DNA from 2 places in the Kribbella sp. NPDC004875 genome. Region 2 is predicted to be linked to the other one. Evidence: riboswitches for the same ligand, from Rfam matches in the RefSeq annotation. Region 2 holds a riboswitch; the other holds the start of a gene.
What was found. A riboswitch is a leader RNA that binds a small molecule or an ion and turns the genes downstream of it on or off. The one in region 2 is predicted to bind FMN.
Positions count from the first base shown of each region.

Region 1 (8,488 bases), on a different contig from region 2:
GGGCGACGTACTCACCGAGGATCAGGCCGGAGGCGATCGCGATCGCGATCGACAAGGCGGTGGCGAGGCTGACGATGCCGAAGATGTTGCCGCGGCTCATCAGTTCGTAGAGCCCGCGGTAGATGGTCAGCCCGGGTAGCAGCGGGATCGAACCGGAGACCACCACGATCAGCGGCGGGACGCCGGTCCGGCGGCCGAGCGAGTAGCTGCCGATGCCGACCACGAACGCCGCCGCCGCGGTGGACCAGGCCGGTCCGAAGTCGGCGCGGTTCATCATCGTGAAGACCAGCGAGCCCAGCGCACCAAGGACGGCGACCGGCAGCAGCGCCCGCAGCGGCGCGTACGACGCATACGCGAACGCCACCGCCATCACCGCGCCGGAGCCGACCATGATCGGGAGGTTCGACAACTGGACCGTCTGCGCCTCGATGCCGACGTTCAGCCCGAGCTTCAGTCCGATCGCGAGACCGAGCGAGACGCCGGCGATGATCCCGCCGGTGAGCAGCATCGCCTCGAGCGTCCGGGCCGCGGCCGTCACGTAGTACCCGGTGATCGCGTCCTGGACGGCACCGGTGAGGGCGATCCCGGCCAGCAGCATGATGATGCCGGCCGCAACGACGAGTGACGGTTTCACCGGCGCGTGGACGGCGTACAGGACGAGCGCGACGGCGGTGGCCACGAAGGCGCCCGCGACCTGCTGATAGAACGCGGGCAGCCGCTGCCGGTTGAACCAGCGGTTGTTCAGGTCGATCACGACCGCGGTGACGACCGCCACCGCCGTGATCAGCCAGCCGCCGCCGAGCAGCAGCGTCGCGCCACCGGCCATCACGCCCCAGGCGAGCACCGCACTCCACCGCGGGTACGGCGGGCCCGCGGACGTCAGCCGGGCCAGCTCGCGGGATGCCTCGTCACGCGTCACGTCACCGCGGGCGAACCGGCGTACCAGGCGGTCGACGTCGGTCAGCCGGGAGAAGTCCTGCGAGCGGTACCGGACCAGGCGGATGTGGGTCTCGGGCGCAACGTCCGGCGCCTCCTGGTACGAGACCGCCATCGAGGTGAAGGTGATGTCGACCTCGCAGCCGCGCAGTCCGCCGGCCGCGGTGACACCGAGGATCGTCGCGGTCGCGTCCGCCGTACCGGCGCCGCTGGACAGCAGCACCTCACCGACCCGCAACGCCAGGTCGATGGTGGCGTAGACCTCCCGCTGCTCGTCAGGCTCCATCTACTCTTCGAGCAGGCGATGGGCCATCGCCAGGTCGGTGATCAGGATGTTCACCCAGCCGCCGAGCAGCGCGGCGCGGATCGCGGAGTGTTTGCGGTCGCCGCCGGCGACCCCGATCCGGCGCGGCACCGCCAGCAGTTCCTTCGCGGTCACCCCGATGACCCGCTGGTCGAACGTCGAGCGCACTAGCTTTCCCTCTTCGTCGAAGAACCGGAAACACACGTCCCCGACGGCACCGAGCCGGCGCAGTTCGTCCTGGTCCGCCTCCGCGACCGCGTTCCCACTGCGCTGCAGCAGCGGCGAGGGCTCCAGGCTGCCGATCCCGACCAGGGCGTCGGTGAGTTGTCCCCAGGTGCCCAGAACGTCGCGAACGGACACGTCGTTCATCATTGCCCGCCGGACACCCGGCGTCCCGACCAGACCGGGCGCGGGCAGGTAGACCGGCATTCCGCCGGTCAACTCGGCGAACCGCGCGGTCAGCCGGGTGGCCTGCATCTGCACCGCGGCGTCACCCAGACCGCCGACGATCTGGACCACCTTGTCGACCACCGGCACGCTCTTGCGCGGCATCCGGTCGACGGCGCTGATCAGCGTCTCGCTCCAGGACGAGATCCCGATCACGTGCCCGCCGGTGAGCGTCATGTCCAGGTACGCCGCCGCGCCCGAACCGAGCGCCGGCAGCACCTCGTCACCGATCCCGGCGGTGTCGACGACCACCGCGTCGCGCAACCCGTACTTGCCCTGCAGTTCGTCCTCGAGATCGCTGTGCACACCGCTCGGCATGGTCACCACGGTGTGCACGATGCCGACCTCGACGGCCTGCTTGAGCATCCGGGAGACCCGGGCCTGGGACAGGTTCAGCTCGGCGGCGATCTGCGGCTGCCGGATACCCTTCTCGTGGTACATCCGGGCCACCTTCGCGAGCAGCCGCAGCTCGTCCAGCCCGGGCTGGCGCACCGCGCGGTTGCTGTTCACCGGCTCCCCCTTCACGAGAACGATCAGACTGGACTATAGGCAGATGTAGACCCGCGGCGCGCCACCCGCGTCAGGCAGCGGACTGCCCGGCGTGTCCCGTACGCCGCTCGCGACCACCGAGCCGTTCCGCGGGTCGACGATCGTGTAGCTCAGCGGGACGCTGTCGTCGAAGACCATCACCGGCCCGCCGGTGTCGCGGTACACGATCAGCATCCCGTTCGCCCCGCGCAGCGCGCGGCCGGAGATCACCCGGGTCCAGTCCGGAACCATGTCGGTGGTCGGCAGACCGGCGAGGATCTTCCCGAGCAGTCCGACGTACGTGGATCCCTCGAAGCCGACCGCCTCGCGCCAGCCCGCGCCCGGCGCGAGGAAGAACTCCGAGTGCCCCGGCTCATCCGCGTGCAGGCGCCACTGCCACAGACTGCCCGCGCCGTAGACGACCCCCATCGTCCCGCCCGCGCACAGGTTGCTCCACGCCTCGTGCCCCTGCCACCAGCCCTCCGCCACCCCGGTCCGGCCGGTGTGCTCGTACGTCGGTTCGCCGTTCGCGACCGCCTTCACGGGCTGGTTGCGCCACATGTCCGCGACCCGCTCGGGCACGTGCTCGCCGGTGTGCCCGGTCTGGCACCACTGGAAGTCGAGCCAGTCCGCGTCCTGGTGAGCCGCCGGCCGGATGTGCGGCCGGTAGTGGATGCCCGTCGGCTGCTCGTAGCAGTCCGCCGCCTGGACCTCCGCTCCACCCGCTGCGATCTGTGGCTCGGTGCCCGTGCCGTCGGCTCCGACCAGGTAGATCGCGGGCTGAGCGCCGTACCGCGCGACGAGGTAGCGGCAGTAGGCGGCGTACTCGTCGGGAGGGACAACCGTGCCGGCCACGTCCAGGCCCTTCCAGCCGAAGCCGTGGAAGACCGGCTGGAGAACCGGGACGATGCCGTGGTCGACGAGGATCCGGAGCAGTACGTCGAGGTACCGGAAGTACTCGATGTTCATCTGGTTGAGGTGGCCGTCCGGCAGGTCCTCGAAGGCCACGCCGAAGCCCTCGTCCTGCGTCCGGTCGCGGGGACCGACGGCGCGCATGTCGGGCTGCACCGACATCAGCAGGACCGCGTTGAAGCCCTTGGCCTGACGGTCGGCGGCGTACTCACGCACCTGGTCGGGCGTGGCACGCCACGGCAGCGCCCAGGCGGTGTCGGCCACCAGCACCGCGGGTGTGCCGTCCGCGTGCACCAGGCTGCGGCGGCCGGGTGACATCCGCCAGAACCCGTGCCGGTAGAAGGGGTTGGATTCGTCAGCCGGACCGTCCGCGACCTGCAGCTCACCACCCGGCCAGGTCCACCGGCCGGGTAGTGGCGCGGCGAAGCGGACCTTCGAGTCCTCGCCACCATCGGCGAACGTCGGGCGCCGCAGCACGAGACCGCTCTCGTGGGTGAACTCGACCCAGTCGGTCGTCGCGGACAGCTCGATCTCCCGCCAGACGGATGAGATGGACATGACACTCCCGGGTCGCTGGTTGCCGTTAAGCTGAGATGGAGAAGAACACACGTGCTCTGGGGTCGGTGAAATTCCGAGCCGGCGGTGACAGTCCGCGACCCGTGACTTCGCAAGAAGAAGCGGTTGACCTGGTGGAACTCCAGGACCGACGGTGAAAGTCCGGATGGGAAGACGCACGTGGCAACCGCACGCCCCTGGAAACAGGCGCGTGAGGTTTGTCGTTGCCCCGGAGTGCTGGTGATTTCACAGCCGAGAGGACAACGATCGTGAACACCATCACCAGCCTGGACACCATCCGACGCGCCGTCGCCGAGATCGCGACCGGACGTCCCGTCGTGGTCGTCGACGACGAGGACCGCGAGAACGAAGGCGACCTGACCTTCGCCGCGAGCCTCGCCACCCCCGAACTGATGGCCCTGCTCGTCCGCCACACCAGCGGGTACGTCTGCGCGCCGGCCGCACCGGAGGTCCTGGACCAGCTGCGGCTGCCGCTGATGGTCCCCGACAACCAGGACAGCCTGCGGACGGCGTACACCGTCTCGGTGGACGCGGCGACCGGCGTCGGGACCGGCATCTCCGCCGCGGACCGGGCGCGGACCGTCCGGGTGCTGGCCGATCCCTCGGCCCGGCCCACGGACCTGATCCGGCCCGGTCACATCCTGCCGCTGCGCGCCGTCGACGGTGGAGTCCGGCAGCGGCCCGGTCACACCGAGGCCACTGTCGAACTCGTCCGGCTGGCCGGACTGCCGCCGGTCGGCGTGATCGGCGAGCTGATGAACGACGACGGCACGCTGATGACCGGTGCGGACCTGCGCACGTTCGCCGACGCTCATGGCTTCGCGATGATCTCGATCGCGGACCTCGTCAGCTACCTGAGCTGACGAGCTCGCGGGCAGCGTCGGCGATGCCCTCGGGGGACAGTCCGTAGCGGTCCAGCAGGTATCCGGCCGACCCCGTGGGCGCGAACTCGGGAATACCGAGGATCGACACCCGGGCCGGATGGTGCTGTACGACGGTCTCGGCGACCGCACCGCCGAGACCGCCGCCGCGCACCGCCTCCTCCGCGGTCACGATGCCGGCGGTCTCCCGCGCGGCCGCGACCACGGCGTCGGTGTCGAGCGGCTGCACCGTCGGCATCGACAGCACGCGCGCCGAGATCCCTTCCGCGGCGAGCCGTTCGGCGGCGGCGAGGGCGCGCCACAGGACCGTCCCGTTGCTGATCACGGTCACGTCGGCGCCCTCGCGGACCGTGATCGCCTTGCCGAGGTGGAACTCGTAGTCGTCGGAGTAGACCTTCGGCACGCTCATCCGGCTGACCCGGATGAACACCGGTCCGTCCGTCGCGGCCGCCCAGCGCAGCGCCGCCGCGGTCTCGATCGGGTCGGCCGGCACGATGATCCGGATTCCCGCGATCGCCCGCAGCCAGGCGATGTCCTCGATCGAGTGGTGCGTCGGCCCGAGTTCGCCGTACGCGACACCCGGGCTCATGCCGCAGAGCTTCACGTTGGTGTTCGAGTACGCGACGTCGGCCTTGATCTGCTCGAGCGCCCGGCCGGTGAGGAAGCAGGACGCCGCCGACACGAACGGGATCCGGCCGCCGTTGGCCAGCCCGGACGCGACGCCGACCATGTCCTGCTCGGCGATCCCGACGTTGATCAGCCGGTCCGGGAACGCCTTCCGGAAGCTGTTCAACTTGCTCGACCCGACCGAGTCGTTGACTACACCAACGATCCGGTGATCGGCCTCCGCGAGCTCGGCCAGCGTCTCGACGTACGCGTCCCGGCAGTCGTACCGCGGCTGGTCGGCGATTGACGGAGTGTGCACGAGGGTCATGGGGCCTCCCGGCCTGGACTGAGGAACGGAGGGAGCGAAGCGACTGGAGTGACGAGGGAAGGCCGGGAGTCACAGCCCCATGACCACGCCGGCGCCGAAGGCCCGGCCAAGAGCACTGTCATGCCAGCTCCTTCAGGGCTTGCTGGTACTCGGACGCGTCCGGCACCCGGTGGTGCCACGCGACGTTGTTGCTCATGAACGAGATCGGGTGGCCCTTGTGCGTGTGCGCGATCACGAACGTCGGCTTGCCGGGCCGGAACGGTACGGCCGACAGCACGTCGAGCAGTTCGCCGTGGTCGTGACCGTTCACCTCGACGACCGCGAACCCGAACGCGGCCGCCTTCTCCGGCAGCGGGTCGAGATCGTTGGTCTCCTTGGTGGTCGCGCCCTGCTGCAGCCGGTTCCGGTCGACGATCACCGTCAGCCGGTCCAGCTGGTACTGCGAGGCCGCCATCATCGCCTCCCAGTTCGAACCCTCCTGCAGCTCACCGTCCCCGACGAGCACATAGGTACGGCGCAGCGAGACGTCGAGCTTGGCGGACAGAGCGTGCCCGACCGCGACCGGCAGCCCGTGACCGAGCGGACCGGTGTTCGCCTCGACGCCCGCGACCTTGTTGCGGTTCGGGTGCCCGTTCAGCGCGGACAGCGGTTTGAGGAACGTGGCGAGCTCCTCGACCGGCAGGAACCCGAAGGCGGCCAGCGTGGTGTACAGCGCTCCGGCAACATGCCCCTTGCTGAGGATGAACCGGTCCCGCTCGGGGTCGTTCACCGTCTCCGGCGTGATGTCGAGCACCGCGCCGTACAGGGTCGCCAGGATGTCGATCGCGGAGAAGTCACCACCGATGTGCCCGGCGCCGGCGTGGTGCACCAGCTTCAGATCCTGGATCCGAATCTGCTTGGCCGCCTCGGCGACGTGCGCGACCTGCTCGGCGCGGCTGCTGTGCACCGGCAGCCGTCCGAGGACGGGCAGCGTCGCGTGCTCGGCCGTCAGCGTCATACGATCTCCGCCATCGAACTCAGAAGCACCTTCTGCACCAGCTTCTGCGCGGCGAGGGCGTCGTGCGACGCCTGCGCGGCCGCGAGCGCGTCCTCGTCCAGTACGTCGAGTGCGTGGTGCACCGCCTTCAGGAAGGTGATCGCCTGCTTCGCGGCCTGCACGCTGTCCTCGCGGAACGGGAACTGGTCCAGCTGCCAGACACCTTCCCAGTTGTTCTTCCGCAGCGTGTGGAAGAACTCGAACGTCTCGACCAGGTGCACCGACCCGACCACCATGTCGTCGTCCCAGCCGCGCAGGTTGTCGTTCACGTCGATCGCGAACAGCCGGCCGTAGTCGATCGCCAGCTGCGCCGCGTCGGCGGGCGTCTCCTGGCCGTACAGCGAATGCCCGAAGTCGAGCAGGATGCCCAGGTTCGGCAGGCCGATCTTCTCGATCCCGAGCAGGGTCCGGGCGACGTTCGGGAAGATGATCTTGACCCGCGGCTCGCGCGGCTTGTACTCGATCACGAAGTTGATGTCCGGATGCGCGGACACCAGCTCCTTGAGTCCGTCCAGCGCCAGGTTCCAGATGTCGTGGTAGTCGACCTGGAACGGGTAGTCCCAGCCGTCCTGTCCCGGCCACAGCTTGACGTACGAGCAGCCCAGGTCCTTGGCCAGCTCGGTTGCCTGGTGCAACAGTTCCAGCGCCTGCTTGCGCTTGGCCGGGTCCGGGTTGGTGAGCGAACCCTTGACGAAGTCGCGGGTGTAGATCTCCGGTGTGATCGCGATCGCCTTCAGGTTGTTCCGCTGCAGCGCGGCCTTCACCTCGTCGAGCGTCCCGTCGTACCCGGCGAACGGCCAGTTCAGGTCGACGACCGAGAGGTCGCCGACCGCGCCGGCGCGGTCGATCTGCTCGAGCAGGCCGACGGGCTCGCCGTACCCGTCGGTGGCGTAGCGGTCCTTGTACGTCGCGAAGTGCCAGATTCCCGCGCCGAAGACCGGTAGGTCAGTCATGGTTTCCTATCTCCTTGGTGTGGGGCGGTGAGGATCAGCCCTTGAGAGAGCCGGCGGTCAGCCCGCCGACGATCCAGCGCTGAAGCAGGGTGTAGGCAATGAGGATCGGCACCACCGCGATCAGGATGCCTGCCGCGAGGCCGGTGTTGTTGTTCGCGAACTGGCCCTGGAAGTTCAGCAGTCCCACCGGGATGGTCTTGTGCGCGTCGGAGTTCAGCAGGATCAGCGCGAACAGGAACTCGTTCCAGGTCGCGACCGCGTCCAGGATCGCCACCGTGACCAGGGCGGGCACCGACAGCGGCAGGATGATCGTGAAGAACACCCGCCAGTCGCCGGCACCGTCCACCTTGGCGGCCTCGATGATCTCGTCCGGGATCTGCCGGAAGAACGACTGCAGCACCAGCACCTCGAACGGGATGCCGAACGCCAGGTACGGCCCGATCAGCCCGAAGATGCTGTCGGTCGCACCGGCCGAGCGCATCATGATGAAGACCGGGACGATCGTGATGTAGATCGGGATGGTCAGCCCGAGGAACACCGAGAACATCACCGTCCGGCGGAACTTCATCCGCAGCTTGGCCAGCGCGAACCCGAGCATCGCCGAGACCAGCACACCGAGCGGCACCTTGATGACCGCCAGCACGGCACTGTTGCGGTACGTCGTGGCGAAGTTGCCGATGTCCCACGCGTCGGAGAAGTTCTTCCAGGTGAAGTCCGCGGGCCAGGAGAGCGGGCCGTTGCCGATGAAGTCGGACAGGGGGCGTACCGCGGTGATGACCAGGAGGGCAAGTGGTGAGATCCAGAAGAGGGCTATGACTGCCAGCACGAGTGTTGTCACCAGGCCTCGACGTCCTTTTGGCCCGGAACTGGTGGAGTTGAGGGTTTCCACAGGCAGCTCGACTGGCGCTTGGGCTGTGAGGGTCATGAGGCCTCCCGCGTCTGGGAGCGGACGTACGGGATGCCGACAGCGATGGCCACCAG
Region 1 covers NZ_JBIALI010000001.1:764,520-773,007, forward strand. The annotation lists gene ACFYRH_RS03550 (threonine/serine exporter ThrE family protein) at 1-1,222, opposite strand, end outside; gene ACFYRH_RS03555 (sugar-binding transcriptional regulator) at 1,223-2,197, opposite strand; gene ACFYRH_RS03560 (DUF4038 domain-containing protein) at 2,231-3,685, opposite strand; FMN riboswitch at 3,733-3,866, shown strand; gene ribB (3,4-dihydroxy-2-butanone-4-phosphate synthase) at 3,952-4,566, shown strand; gene ACFYRH_RS03570 (transketolase family protein) at 4,550-5,518, opposite strand; gene ACFYRH_RS03575 (transketolase) at 5,637-6,515, opposite strand; gene ACFYRH_RS03580 (sugar phosphate isomerase/epimerase family protein) at 6,512-7,507, opposite strand; gene ACFYRH_RS03585 (carbohydrate ABC transporter permease) at 7,542-8,345, opposite strand; gene ACFYRH_RS03590 (carbohydrate ABC transporter permease) at 8,429-8,488, opposite strand, start outside.
Region 1: it holds a riboswitch for FMN, as region 2 does, so the genes downstream of both, ribB (3,4-dihydroxy-2-butanone-4-phosphate synthase) here and ribD (bifunctional diaminohydroxyphosphoribosylaminopyrimidine deaminase/5-amino-6-(5-phosphoribosylamino)uracil reductase RibD) in region 2, are expected to answer to the same signal.

Region 2 (8,488 bases):
CATTCGCGGGGCGGTATCAGCTGATCGATCTGATCGCGACCGGCGGTATGGGATCGGTCTGGCGGGCGTGGGACCGGCGGCGGACGGGGTACGTGGCGGCCAAGGTGCTCGGGCAGCACGACGCAGCGACGTTGCTGCGGTTCGTGCGGGAGCAGTCGCTGCGCATCGAGCACCCGCACGTGGTGGCACCGCACGGGTGGGCCGCGGACGACGACAAGGTCGTGTTCGCGATGGATCTGGTGCGCGGTGGATCGGTCGCGACGCTGCTCGGAGATCACGGGCCGCTGCCGTCGTCGTACGTCGCGGTCCTCCTCGATCAGCTGCTGCACGGGTTGTCCGCGGTTCATGCCGCCGGCGTCGTCCACCGCGATGTGAAGCCCGCCAACCTGCTGCTCGACGTGACGGGCCGGGGGTGGCCGCACCTCCGGCTGTCCGACTTCGGCATCGCGGCGGTGCTGGACGAACCGCGGATGACCAGGCACAGCACGGTTCTCGGTACGCCGGGATATCTCGCGCCCGAGCAGCTCGCCGGAGCGGACCCAGACCCGCGTCAGGACCTGTACGCCGTCGGCGCTGTCGCCGTCGAGCTGCTGACCGGTGAACGGCCGGGCGCGGACGGCACCCGGCCGGCGGTCGAGGGACCGCTCGGCGAATTCGTCCGCCGGACGACCTCGACCGATCCGTCGGGTCGGCCCGACTCCGCGAGCGCGGCCGGGCGCCTGCTCGCGGCCAGCGGTGCGCTCCCGGCCGCCGGTACGACGCCGTGGGCCGACGACCCCGACGCACCCGAGGTCTTCGATCAGCTGCCCCCGCTCCCGCCCGGCCGGCCCGCAACAGAGACGGTTGCTCCGCCGGCACCGCGGGCCGCAACGGAGGTGGTTGCTCCGCCGGCGCCGCGGGCCGCAATGGAGGTGGTTGCTCCGCGTGCACCGCGGGCTGCGACCGAAGTGGTCGCTGCGCCGGCCGTCCGGGGGCGGCGGGCGTTGGTCGTCGTCGCGGCCACGTGTTTCGCCGGTGCGGCCGGCCTGCTCGGTACTGCCGGTTGGCTCCTGCTCCGCTGAGGCAGAGGCCCGCCGGTCCGACCACGATGTGACCTGGGTCGTGGTGGGGGTTGTGGGAGAGGGCATACTTGAAGCACGAGTGAACCCACTCGCGTGCTCCGGGGTCGGTGTAATTCCGAGCCGGCGGTGACAGTCCGCGACCCGGTCGCTGCAGTTCGGCGATCGGCTGACCTGGTGGAATTCCAGGACCGACGGTGAAAGTCCGGATGGGAGGCGCACGCGGTCGGCGGGTGTGCTCTGACGTCCGGTCGGGCGGTGCGCGCGTCACGCGGCGTACGGCGAGACTCGGGTGGCGGAGCGTGGTCGCCGGTCGTCACGAGACCCCGGTAGTGCGTCCGTGACGACGAGGGACCAGTGAGCAGTGAGCAACGCGTCGCCGATTGATGTCGCCTGGATGCGGCGTGCTGTCGAGTTGGCCGCGAAAGGTACCGGCAGCACCCACCCGAACCCGGTGGTCGGTTGTGTGATCACCGGCCGCGACGGGCATCCGGTCGGCGAGGGCTTCCACGCCGTTGCCGGCGGCCCGCATGCGGAGGTGGAGGCGCTGCGGATGGCCGGAGCGCGCGCCCGCGGCGGTACGGCGTACGTGACGCTGGAGCCGTGTAACCACACCGGCCGGACCGGTCCGTGTGCGGATGCCTTGATCGAGGCGGGGATCGCGCGGGTGGTGTACGCCGTACCCGATCCGAACCGGACCGCGGCGGGTGGTGCCGAGAAGCTGCGGAACAAGAACATCGAGGTCGTCGAGGGTGTCCTGCGGGACGAGGCCGAAGCGGTCAACCACGTGTGGCTGCACAGCGTCCGGGCCGGCCGGCCGTTCGTCACCTGGAAGTTCGCGACCACGCTCGACGGGCGGTCCGCGGCGCCGGACGGGACGAGCAAGTGGATCACCGGGCCGATCGCGCGCGCCGACGTACACCGGCACCGGGCCGAGTGCGACGCGATCGCCGTCGGCACCCAGACCGTGCTCGACGACGACCCCGAGCTGACGGTCCGCGACGAGGACGACGTACCCGCGGCCCGGCAGCCGTTGCGGGTCGTCGTCGGCGACCGGGAGATCCCCGAGACGGCGCGGGTCCGCAACAACCGCGCGCAGACGTTGTTGCTGCCGACCCACGATCCGGCCGAGGTGCTCCGGCAGCTCGACGACCGGCACATCCGGCACCTGTGGCTCGAAGGTGGTCCGACGCTGGCCGCCGCGTTCGTGCGCGCCGGTCTGGTCGACCAGATCGTCGCGTACGTCGCTCCGGCGGTGCTCGGCTCCGGGTTCGCCGCGGTCGGCGACCTGGGCGCGGAATCGATCGACCACCTGCGGCGGTTCAAGCTAGCGGACGTCACCCGGTTGGGCGACGACGTCCGGTTGACCTTGGTTCCTCTGGGAGGAAAGTAGATGTTCACCGGCATCATCGAAGAACTCGGCACCGTCGAGTCCCTGGACCTGCTGGACGGCGACGCCGCGAGGCTCACCATTCGTGGGCCGAAGGTGACCGCGGACGCCGGCCACGGCGACTCGATCGCGGTCAACGGCTGCTGCCTGACAGTGGTCGAGTACGGCGACGGGCTGTTCACCGCCGACGTGATGCGCGAGACGCTCAAGCGGACCAGCCTGGGCACCCTCGACAAGGGCTCGACCGTCAACCTCGAGCGCGCGGTCACCGCGCACGCGCGGCTCGGCGGGCACATCGTGCAGGGCCATGTCGACGGCACCGGCACGATCGCGAGCCGGACGCCGGGGGAGCACTGGGAGGACGTCCGGATCGCGACGACGCCGGACCTGCTCAAGTACGTCGCCGAGAAGGGCTCGATCGCCATCGACGGCGTGTCGCTGACCGTGACCGACGTCGACGACGCGTCCGGGACGTTCGGGGTCAGCCTGATCCCGACCACGCTGGAGCTGACCGTGCTCGGGCGGAACGCGGTCGGTGACACCGTCAACCTCGAGGTCGACGTGATCGCGAAGTACGTCGAACGACTGCTTGCCGCAGGCAACGTGCCGGGCAACGGAGGCACCGGCGCAGACAACGGAGGCAACGTGCGGGACAACGGAGGCGACCGATGAACCCGATCGACTGGCTGCTCACCTCGCAGGTGACGATCGCCGGATCACCGGTGCTGGTCCGGGAGATCGTCGGCAACGTGTTCGGCCTGGCCAGCGCCCTGTTCGGCATGCGCCGGCTGGTGTCCGCGTGGCCGGTCGGCATCGTCGGCAACGTCTTGCTGTTCACGGTCTTCGTCGGCGGGATCTTCGACACCCCGCAGGACAAGGACCTGTGGGGCCAGGCCGGGCGGCAGGTGTTCTTCGCGATCGTCAGCCTGTACGGCTGGTACCGGTGGTACCAGACCCGCCACGGCGGCGCGGCCAAGGCCGTCCAGCCGCGGTGGGCGACCGCCCGCGAACGGCTGGAGCTCGCCGGCATCGCGGTCGTGATCTACGCGATCGCGTACTTCGTCCTGCGCGAACTCGGCTCCTGGGGTCCGCAATGGGACGCGTGGATCCTGACCGGGTCGATCCTGGCGACCTACGGGATGGCGCGCGGCTTCGTCGAGTTCTGGCTGATCTGGATCGCCGTCGACGTGGTCGGCGTACCCCTGCTGGTGCAGGCGAAGTTCTACCCGTCGGCGACGATGTACGTCGTGTACGGGCTGTTCTGTGTCCTCGGATTCGCCTCGTGGTGGAAGATCCAGAACCGCGAGCGGGTCCAGACTCCCGAACCGGTGGTGGTGGGTTAGATGGGTGACGTGCTGAAGCTCGACACGATCGAGCACGCGATCGACGAGATCCGCGCCGGGCGGCCGGTGATCGTGGTCGACGACGAGGACCGCGAGAACGAGGGCGACCTGATCTTCGCGGCGTCCAAGGCGACTCCGGAGCTGCTGGCGTTCCTGATCCGGTACAGCTCGGGTGTGGTGTGCGTGCCGATGGAGGGCGCGGAGCTGGACCGGCTCGGCATCCCGCTGATGACGCCGCACAACCGGGAGCGGATGCGGACGGCGTACACGATCTCGGTGGATGCGCGGGACGGGATCAGCACCGGGATCTCGGCGGCCGACCGGGCGCGGACGATCCGGGTACTGGCCGACTCGGCCTCGGAGCCGTACGACCTGGTGCAGCCGGGGCACGTGTTCCCGCTGCGCGGCCGCGAAGGCGGCGTACTGGTACGTCCCGGGCACACCGAGGCGTCGATCGACCTCGCGCGGATGGCCGGGCTGACTCCGGCCGCGGTGATCTCGGAGATGGTGAACGACGACGGGACCATGAAGCGCGGTCTCGAGCTGCGGGCGTTCGCCGACGAGCACGGGCTGGTGCTGGTGTCGATCGACGACCTGATCAGGTACCGGCGGCGGACCGAGTCGCAGATCCAGCGCGTCGCGACGACGACACTGCCGACGCGGTACGGCGACTTCGTGGCGCACGGGTACCGCAACACGGTGGACGGGTCGGAGCAGCTCGCGCTGGTGCGCGGTGAGATCGGGAACGGACCGACGCTCGTGCGGCTGCACTCCGAGTGCCTGACCGGGGACGTGTTCGGTTCGCTGCGGTGTGACTGCGGACCGCAGCTCGACGAGGCGATGCGGCAGGTCGCGGCCGAGGGCGGCGTGGTGGTGTACCTGCGCGGTCATGAGGGTCGCGGGATCGGACTGCTGCACAAGCTGCAGGCGTACGAGCTGCAGGACGCCGGGCGGGACACGGTCGACGCGAACCTCGATCTCGGGTTGCCGGCGGATGCCCGCGACTACGGGACCGGTGCGCAGATCCTGGCCGACCTGGGCGTCAAGGAGGCCCGGCTGCTGACCAACAACCCCGACAAGCTGGCGGGGGTGCAGGGCTACGGCATCGAGGTCATCGAGCGGCGTGGGATCTCGATCGACCCGACCGAGCACAACTTGCGGTACCTGCGCACCAAGCGCGACCGAATGGGTCACCACCTGCCTGGTGGCCTGCTGACCGAAGAGAACGGAGCCGGCTGATGTCGGGCAGTGGAGCACCCACCGTCGAGGTCCCGCAGGTCGAGGGCGCCCGGGTCGCGATCGTCGCGGCGCAGTGGCACCCGAAGGTCACGGACGGGCTGCTCGCCGGCGCCGTACGGGCGTGCAAGGACTCCGGCGCCGAGTACACGGTCATCCGCGTGCCCGGCTCGTTCGAGCTCCCCGTCGCTTCGTTGCATGCGGCGAAGGCGGGGTACGACGCAGTTGTCGCGCTGGGCGTGGTGATCCGCGGCGACACCCCACACTTCGAGTACGTCTGCCAGGCAGCCACCGAGGGCCTCATGCAGGTCGGCGTCACCACCGGCGTCCCCGTCGGCTTCGGCGTCCTCACCTGCGACAACGACCCCCAGGCCCTGGACCGCGCCGGCCTCCCCGACAGCCGCGAAGACAAGGGCTACGAAGCCACCCAGGCCGCCCTCTCCACGCTGTCAGCCGTCCGCCAGTTGACGTAGCAGCCCCCACCTGTCGCAACACCGCCGCGCCCGCCGAGTGCCGGCCGCCACCCGAGCCGCCTCCCGGCCGCCCGAGGCGGCGGCTTGGCAGTCGCCTGGGTACTTCGGATACGCCCTGACGACTGTGGACAGGCAATTGCTTGTGCGAAGTCCTCGTCGGGTATCCGAGGTTCTCTGCGGACCGTCACGCAGCGGGCGGGGGTGGGTGTGGGTTACTGCTGGCGGGTGTGGGTCATTTGCCAGTTGTCGGTCCAGGTTTGGCCGTGGTTGGTGGAGAAGGATTGGGTCCAGGCTGCCTCGTTCGCGCCTCGGGTCCAGAGGAAGCGGACGTCGATGGGGTGGCCGTCCCATTCGTCGGGGCCTTCGAAGGTGCCGGTGTCTCCGTCGAAGGAGCCGATGACGGGGGTTTCCAGGTGGCCGCGTTGGCTGTTGATCCAGTGGATGGACCAGGTTTTCGACTCGGGGTCGTAGAGGCGGAAGGTCGCGCCGCGGAAGCCCTCGGTCGGGTACCAGCCCTCGTCGACGCTGATCGCGCCGTCGAAGTACGTGGTCGCCTCGAGTTCCGCGTCGAACTCGTGCCACTCGAACGGCTCCCCGAGGACAGGGCGCCGACGGCGGTTGTGGAACGACCACCGTCCGACGAGGAAGTCGAAGTCGTCCGTCATCTTGGGAACGTCCAACGCCGGCGGGGGAGTGGAGCGGCGGGTGAAGTCCATGATCCAGTTGGTCTCCCACGTCGCGCCGCCGTCGTTCGAGTACGCCTGCTCCCAGTGCGCCGTCGTGTCGGTGATGTCCGACCACTCGTAGCTGCACAGGATCGGCTCCCCGTCCAGCGAGTCCTCACCGACCAGGCGGCACCGGGAGCCGTCAGCGGACCAGCCGCCGCGCACCGGCGGGTACAGCGTCATCGTGGTGCTGTTGACCCACCAGATGCTCCACTGCCGGGATTCCGGGTCGAACACCCGCAGCGAGAGCCCGTACGCGCCTTTCGTCGGGAAGCGCATCTCGTCGATGCTGATCTGACCGTCGAAGTACGTGTGCGCCGTCGTGGTGCCGTCGTACTCGAGCCACTCGTCGCAGTCGGCGAAGGCCTTCTTCAGGGTGCGGTGCCGGACGTCGAAGTACCCGTTCAGGAAGTCGAAGTCGCCGGTCACCTTGCTCCAAGTCGTCATACCGCTCAGCGTGCGAGCAAAACCTGACAGATCATGGCAGCGATCAGAGCTAACCTCGGAGTATGCGTTCGAGCCGCCTGTTGTCGATCCTGCTGTTGCTGCAGACGCGCCGGCAGTTGACCGCGCGTGAGCTCGCCGACGAGCTCGAGGTATCGCTGCGCACGATCTACCGCGACGTCGAGGCGCTCGCCGCGGCCGGGGTCCCGGTGTACGCCGACCAGGGCCGCGCCGGCGGGTACCGGCTGGTCGAGGGGTACCGCACCCGCCTGACCGGACTCACCGAACAGGAAGCAGCCGCCCTGTTCCTCGTCGGAATGCCTGGAGCAGCGGCAGCGCTCGGCCTCACCGCCGAGACGAGCGCGGCCGAGCTCAAGCTGCTCGCCGCCCTCGCGCCGGACCAACGCGACCGCGCCGGCCGGCTGAAGAACCGTTTCCACCTCGACCTGCCCGCCTGGTACCAGGACGCCGAGGGCTCACCACACCTCTCCGCCGTCGCCGACGCCGTCCTGCACGACCGCCGCGTCAAGGTGCGGTACCGCCGCTGGGAGGAACCCCGCGAGGTCGACCGCACCCTCGAGCCGTACGGTCTCGTCCTCAAGAACGGCAGCTGGTACGTCGTCGCCGCCACGCCCGGCGGACTGCGCACGTACCGGGTGTCCAACATCCTCGAACTGACGCCGACCGACGACGTGTTCGAACGCGACGAGGACTTCGGTCTCGCGCGGTTCTGGCAGGACCACCTCGCGGGTTTCGACCGGGTCCGCTTCACCGGCGAGGCCGTCGTCCGCGTCTCGGCGGCCTTGGCCGCGAAGACGTACGACATCTCGTTCCCGGCCCTCGTCAAGGCGGTCGCCGCGGCGGAGCCGGAGCCGGACGGGACTGTCGTGGTGACGATCCCGATCGAGTCGGTCGCGAACGCGGCGGCCGCACTGAGTCGCTTCGGCGCGGCAGTCGAAGTGCTGGAACCGCAGGAGTTGCGCGCCGAGCTGAAGGATCTCGGCCGAAACCTGCTCGAGCTCTATTCCTGACCCAGTTCGTCGTTGGCGCGTTCGCCGGCCGCCGTGCTGCGGCGGAGGAAGTCGGCGATCAGCGCGAGCTCGTCCTCGCTGTACCCGTCGAGTACGTCGTCCATCGCGCCGATCATCGGCTGGTACAGCCGGAACACCTCCATCCCGCGGTCGGGCAGCACCCGGATCGTCACGCTGCGGCGGTCGGCCCGCGCACGGTCCCGCGCGATCCACCCCCCGCGTTCGAGTCTGTCGAGGATTCCGGTCAGCGTGGCCGGGTGCAGGCCGGCTTGGCGGGCGAGAGCGCTCGGGGTGAGCGGGCCGCTGCGGGCCAGGACGTCGAGACAGTCGAGGTCGACGTCCTTGAGCGCCAGCTTGCCGCCGATCTGGTGATTCAGCAGGGCGAGCTGGATCCGCAGGTCGCGGAGCGCGCCTTTGATGTCGTTGCCGGTCCGGCGACGGTGGCGTGCGTCACCTGATTGTGTCTGTTCCATATATTATGATTCCCGTACTATATGAGTTGCAGATCAGATTCACGGTAGCGCAAGGAGGCGTTCGGGATGTGGATCACGGTGTTCGGTGCGACGGGCGGGATCGGCGGCCACGTCGTACGGCAGGCACTCGATGCCGGTCACAAGGTGACCGCGGTGGTGCGGAAGTCGTCGGAGTTCGAGTTGGAGCACCCGTCGCTGGAGGTGGTTCGGGTGGCCGGTCTGGACGCCGCCGAGCCGCTGCGCGAGGCGGTCGACGGAAGTGCGGCGGTGATCTCGGGCGTGGGGGCACGCGGTCGCAAGGACGGTCCGGTCGCC
Region 2 covers NZ_JBIALI010000005.1:769,315-777,802, forward strand. The annotation lists gene ACFYRH_RS30175 (protein kinase) at 1-1,061, shown strand, start outside; FMN riboswitch at 1,151-1,284, shown strand; gene ribD (bifunctional diaminohydroxyphosphoribosylaminopyrimidine deaminase/5-amino-6-(5-phosphoribosylamino)uracil reductase RibD) at 1,423-2,451, shown strand; gene ACFYRH_RS30185 (riboflavin synthase) at 2,452-3,120, shown strand; gene pnuC (nicotinamide riboside transporter PnuC) at 3,117-3,791, shown strand; gene ACFYRH_RS30195 (bifunctional 3,4-dihydroxy-2-butanone-4-phosphate synthase/GTP cyclohydrolase II) at 3,792-5,030, shown strand; gene ribH (6,7-dimethyl-8-ribityllumazine synthase) at 5,030-5,500, shown strand; gene ACFYRH_RS30205 (hypothetical protein) at 5,713-6,672, opposite strand; gene ACFYRH_RS30210 (helix-turn-helix transcriptional regulator) at 6,735-7,700, shown strand; gene ACFYRH_RS30215 (MarR family transcriptional regulator) at 7,691-8,173, opposite strand; gene ACFYRH_RS30220 (NAD(P)-dependent oxidoreductase) at 8,240-8,488, shown strand, end outside.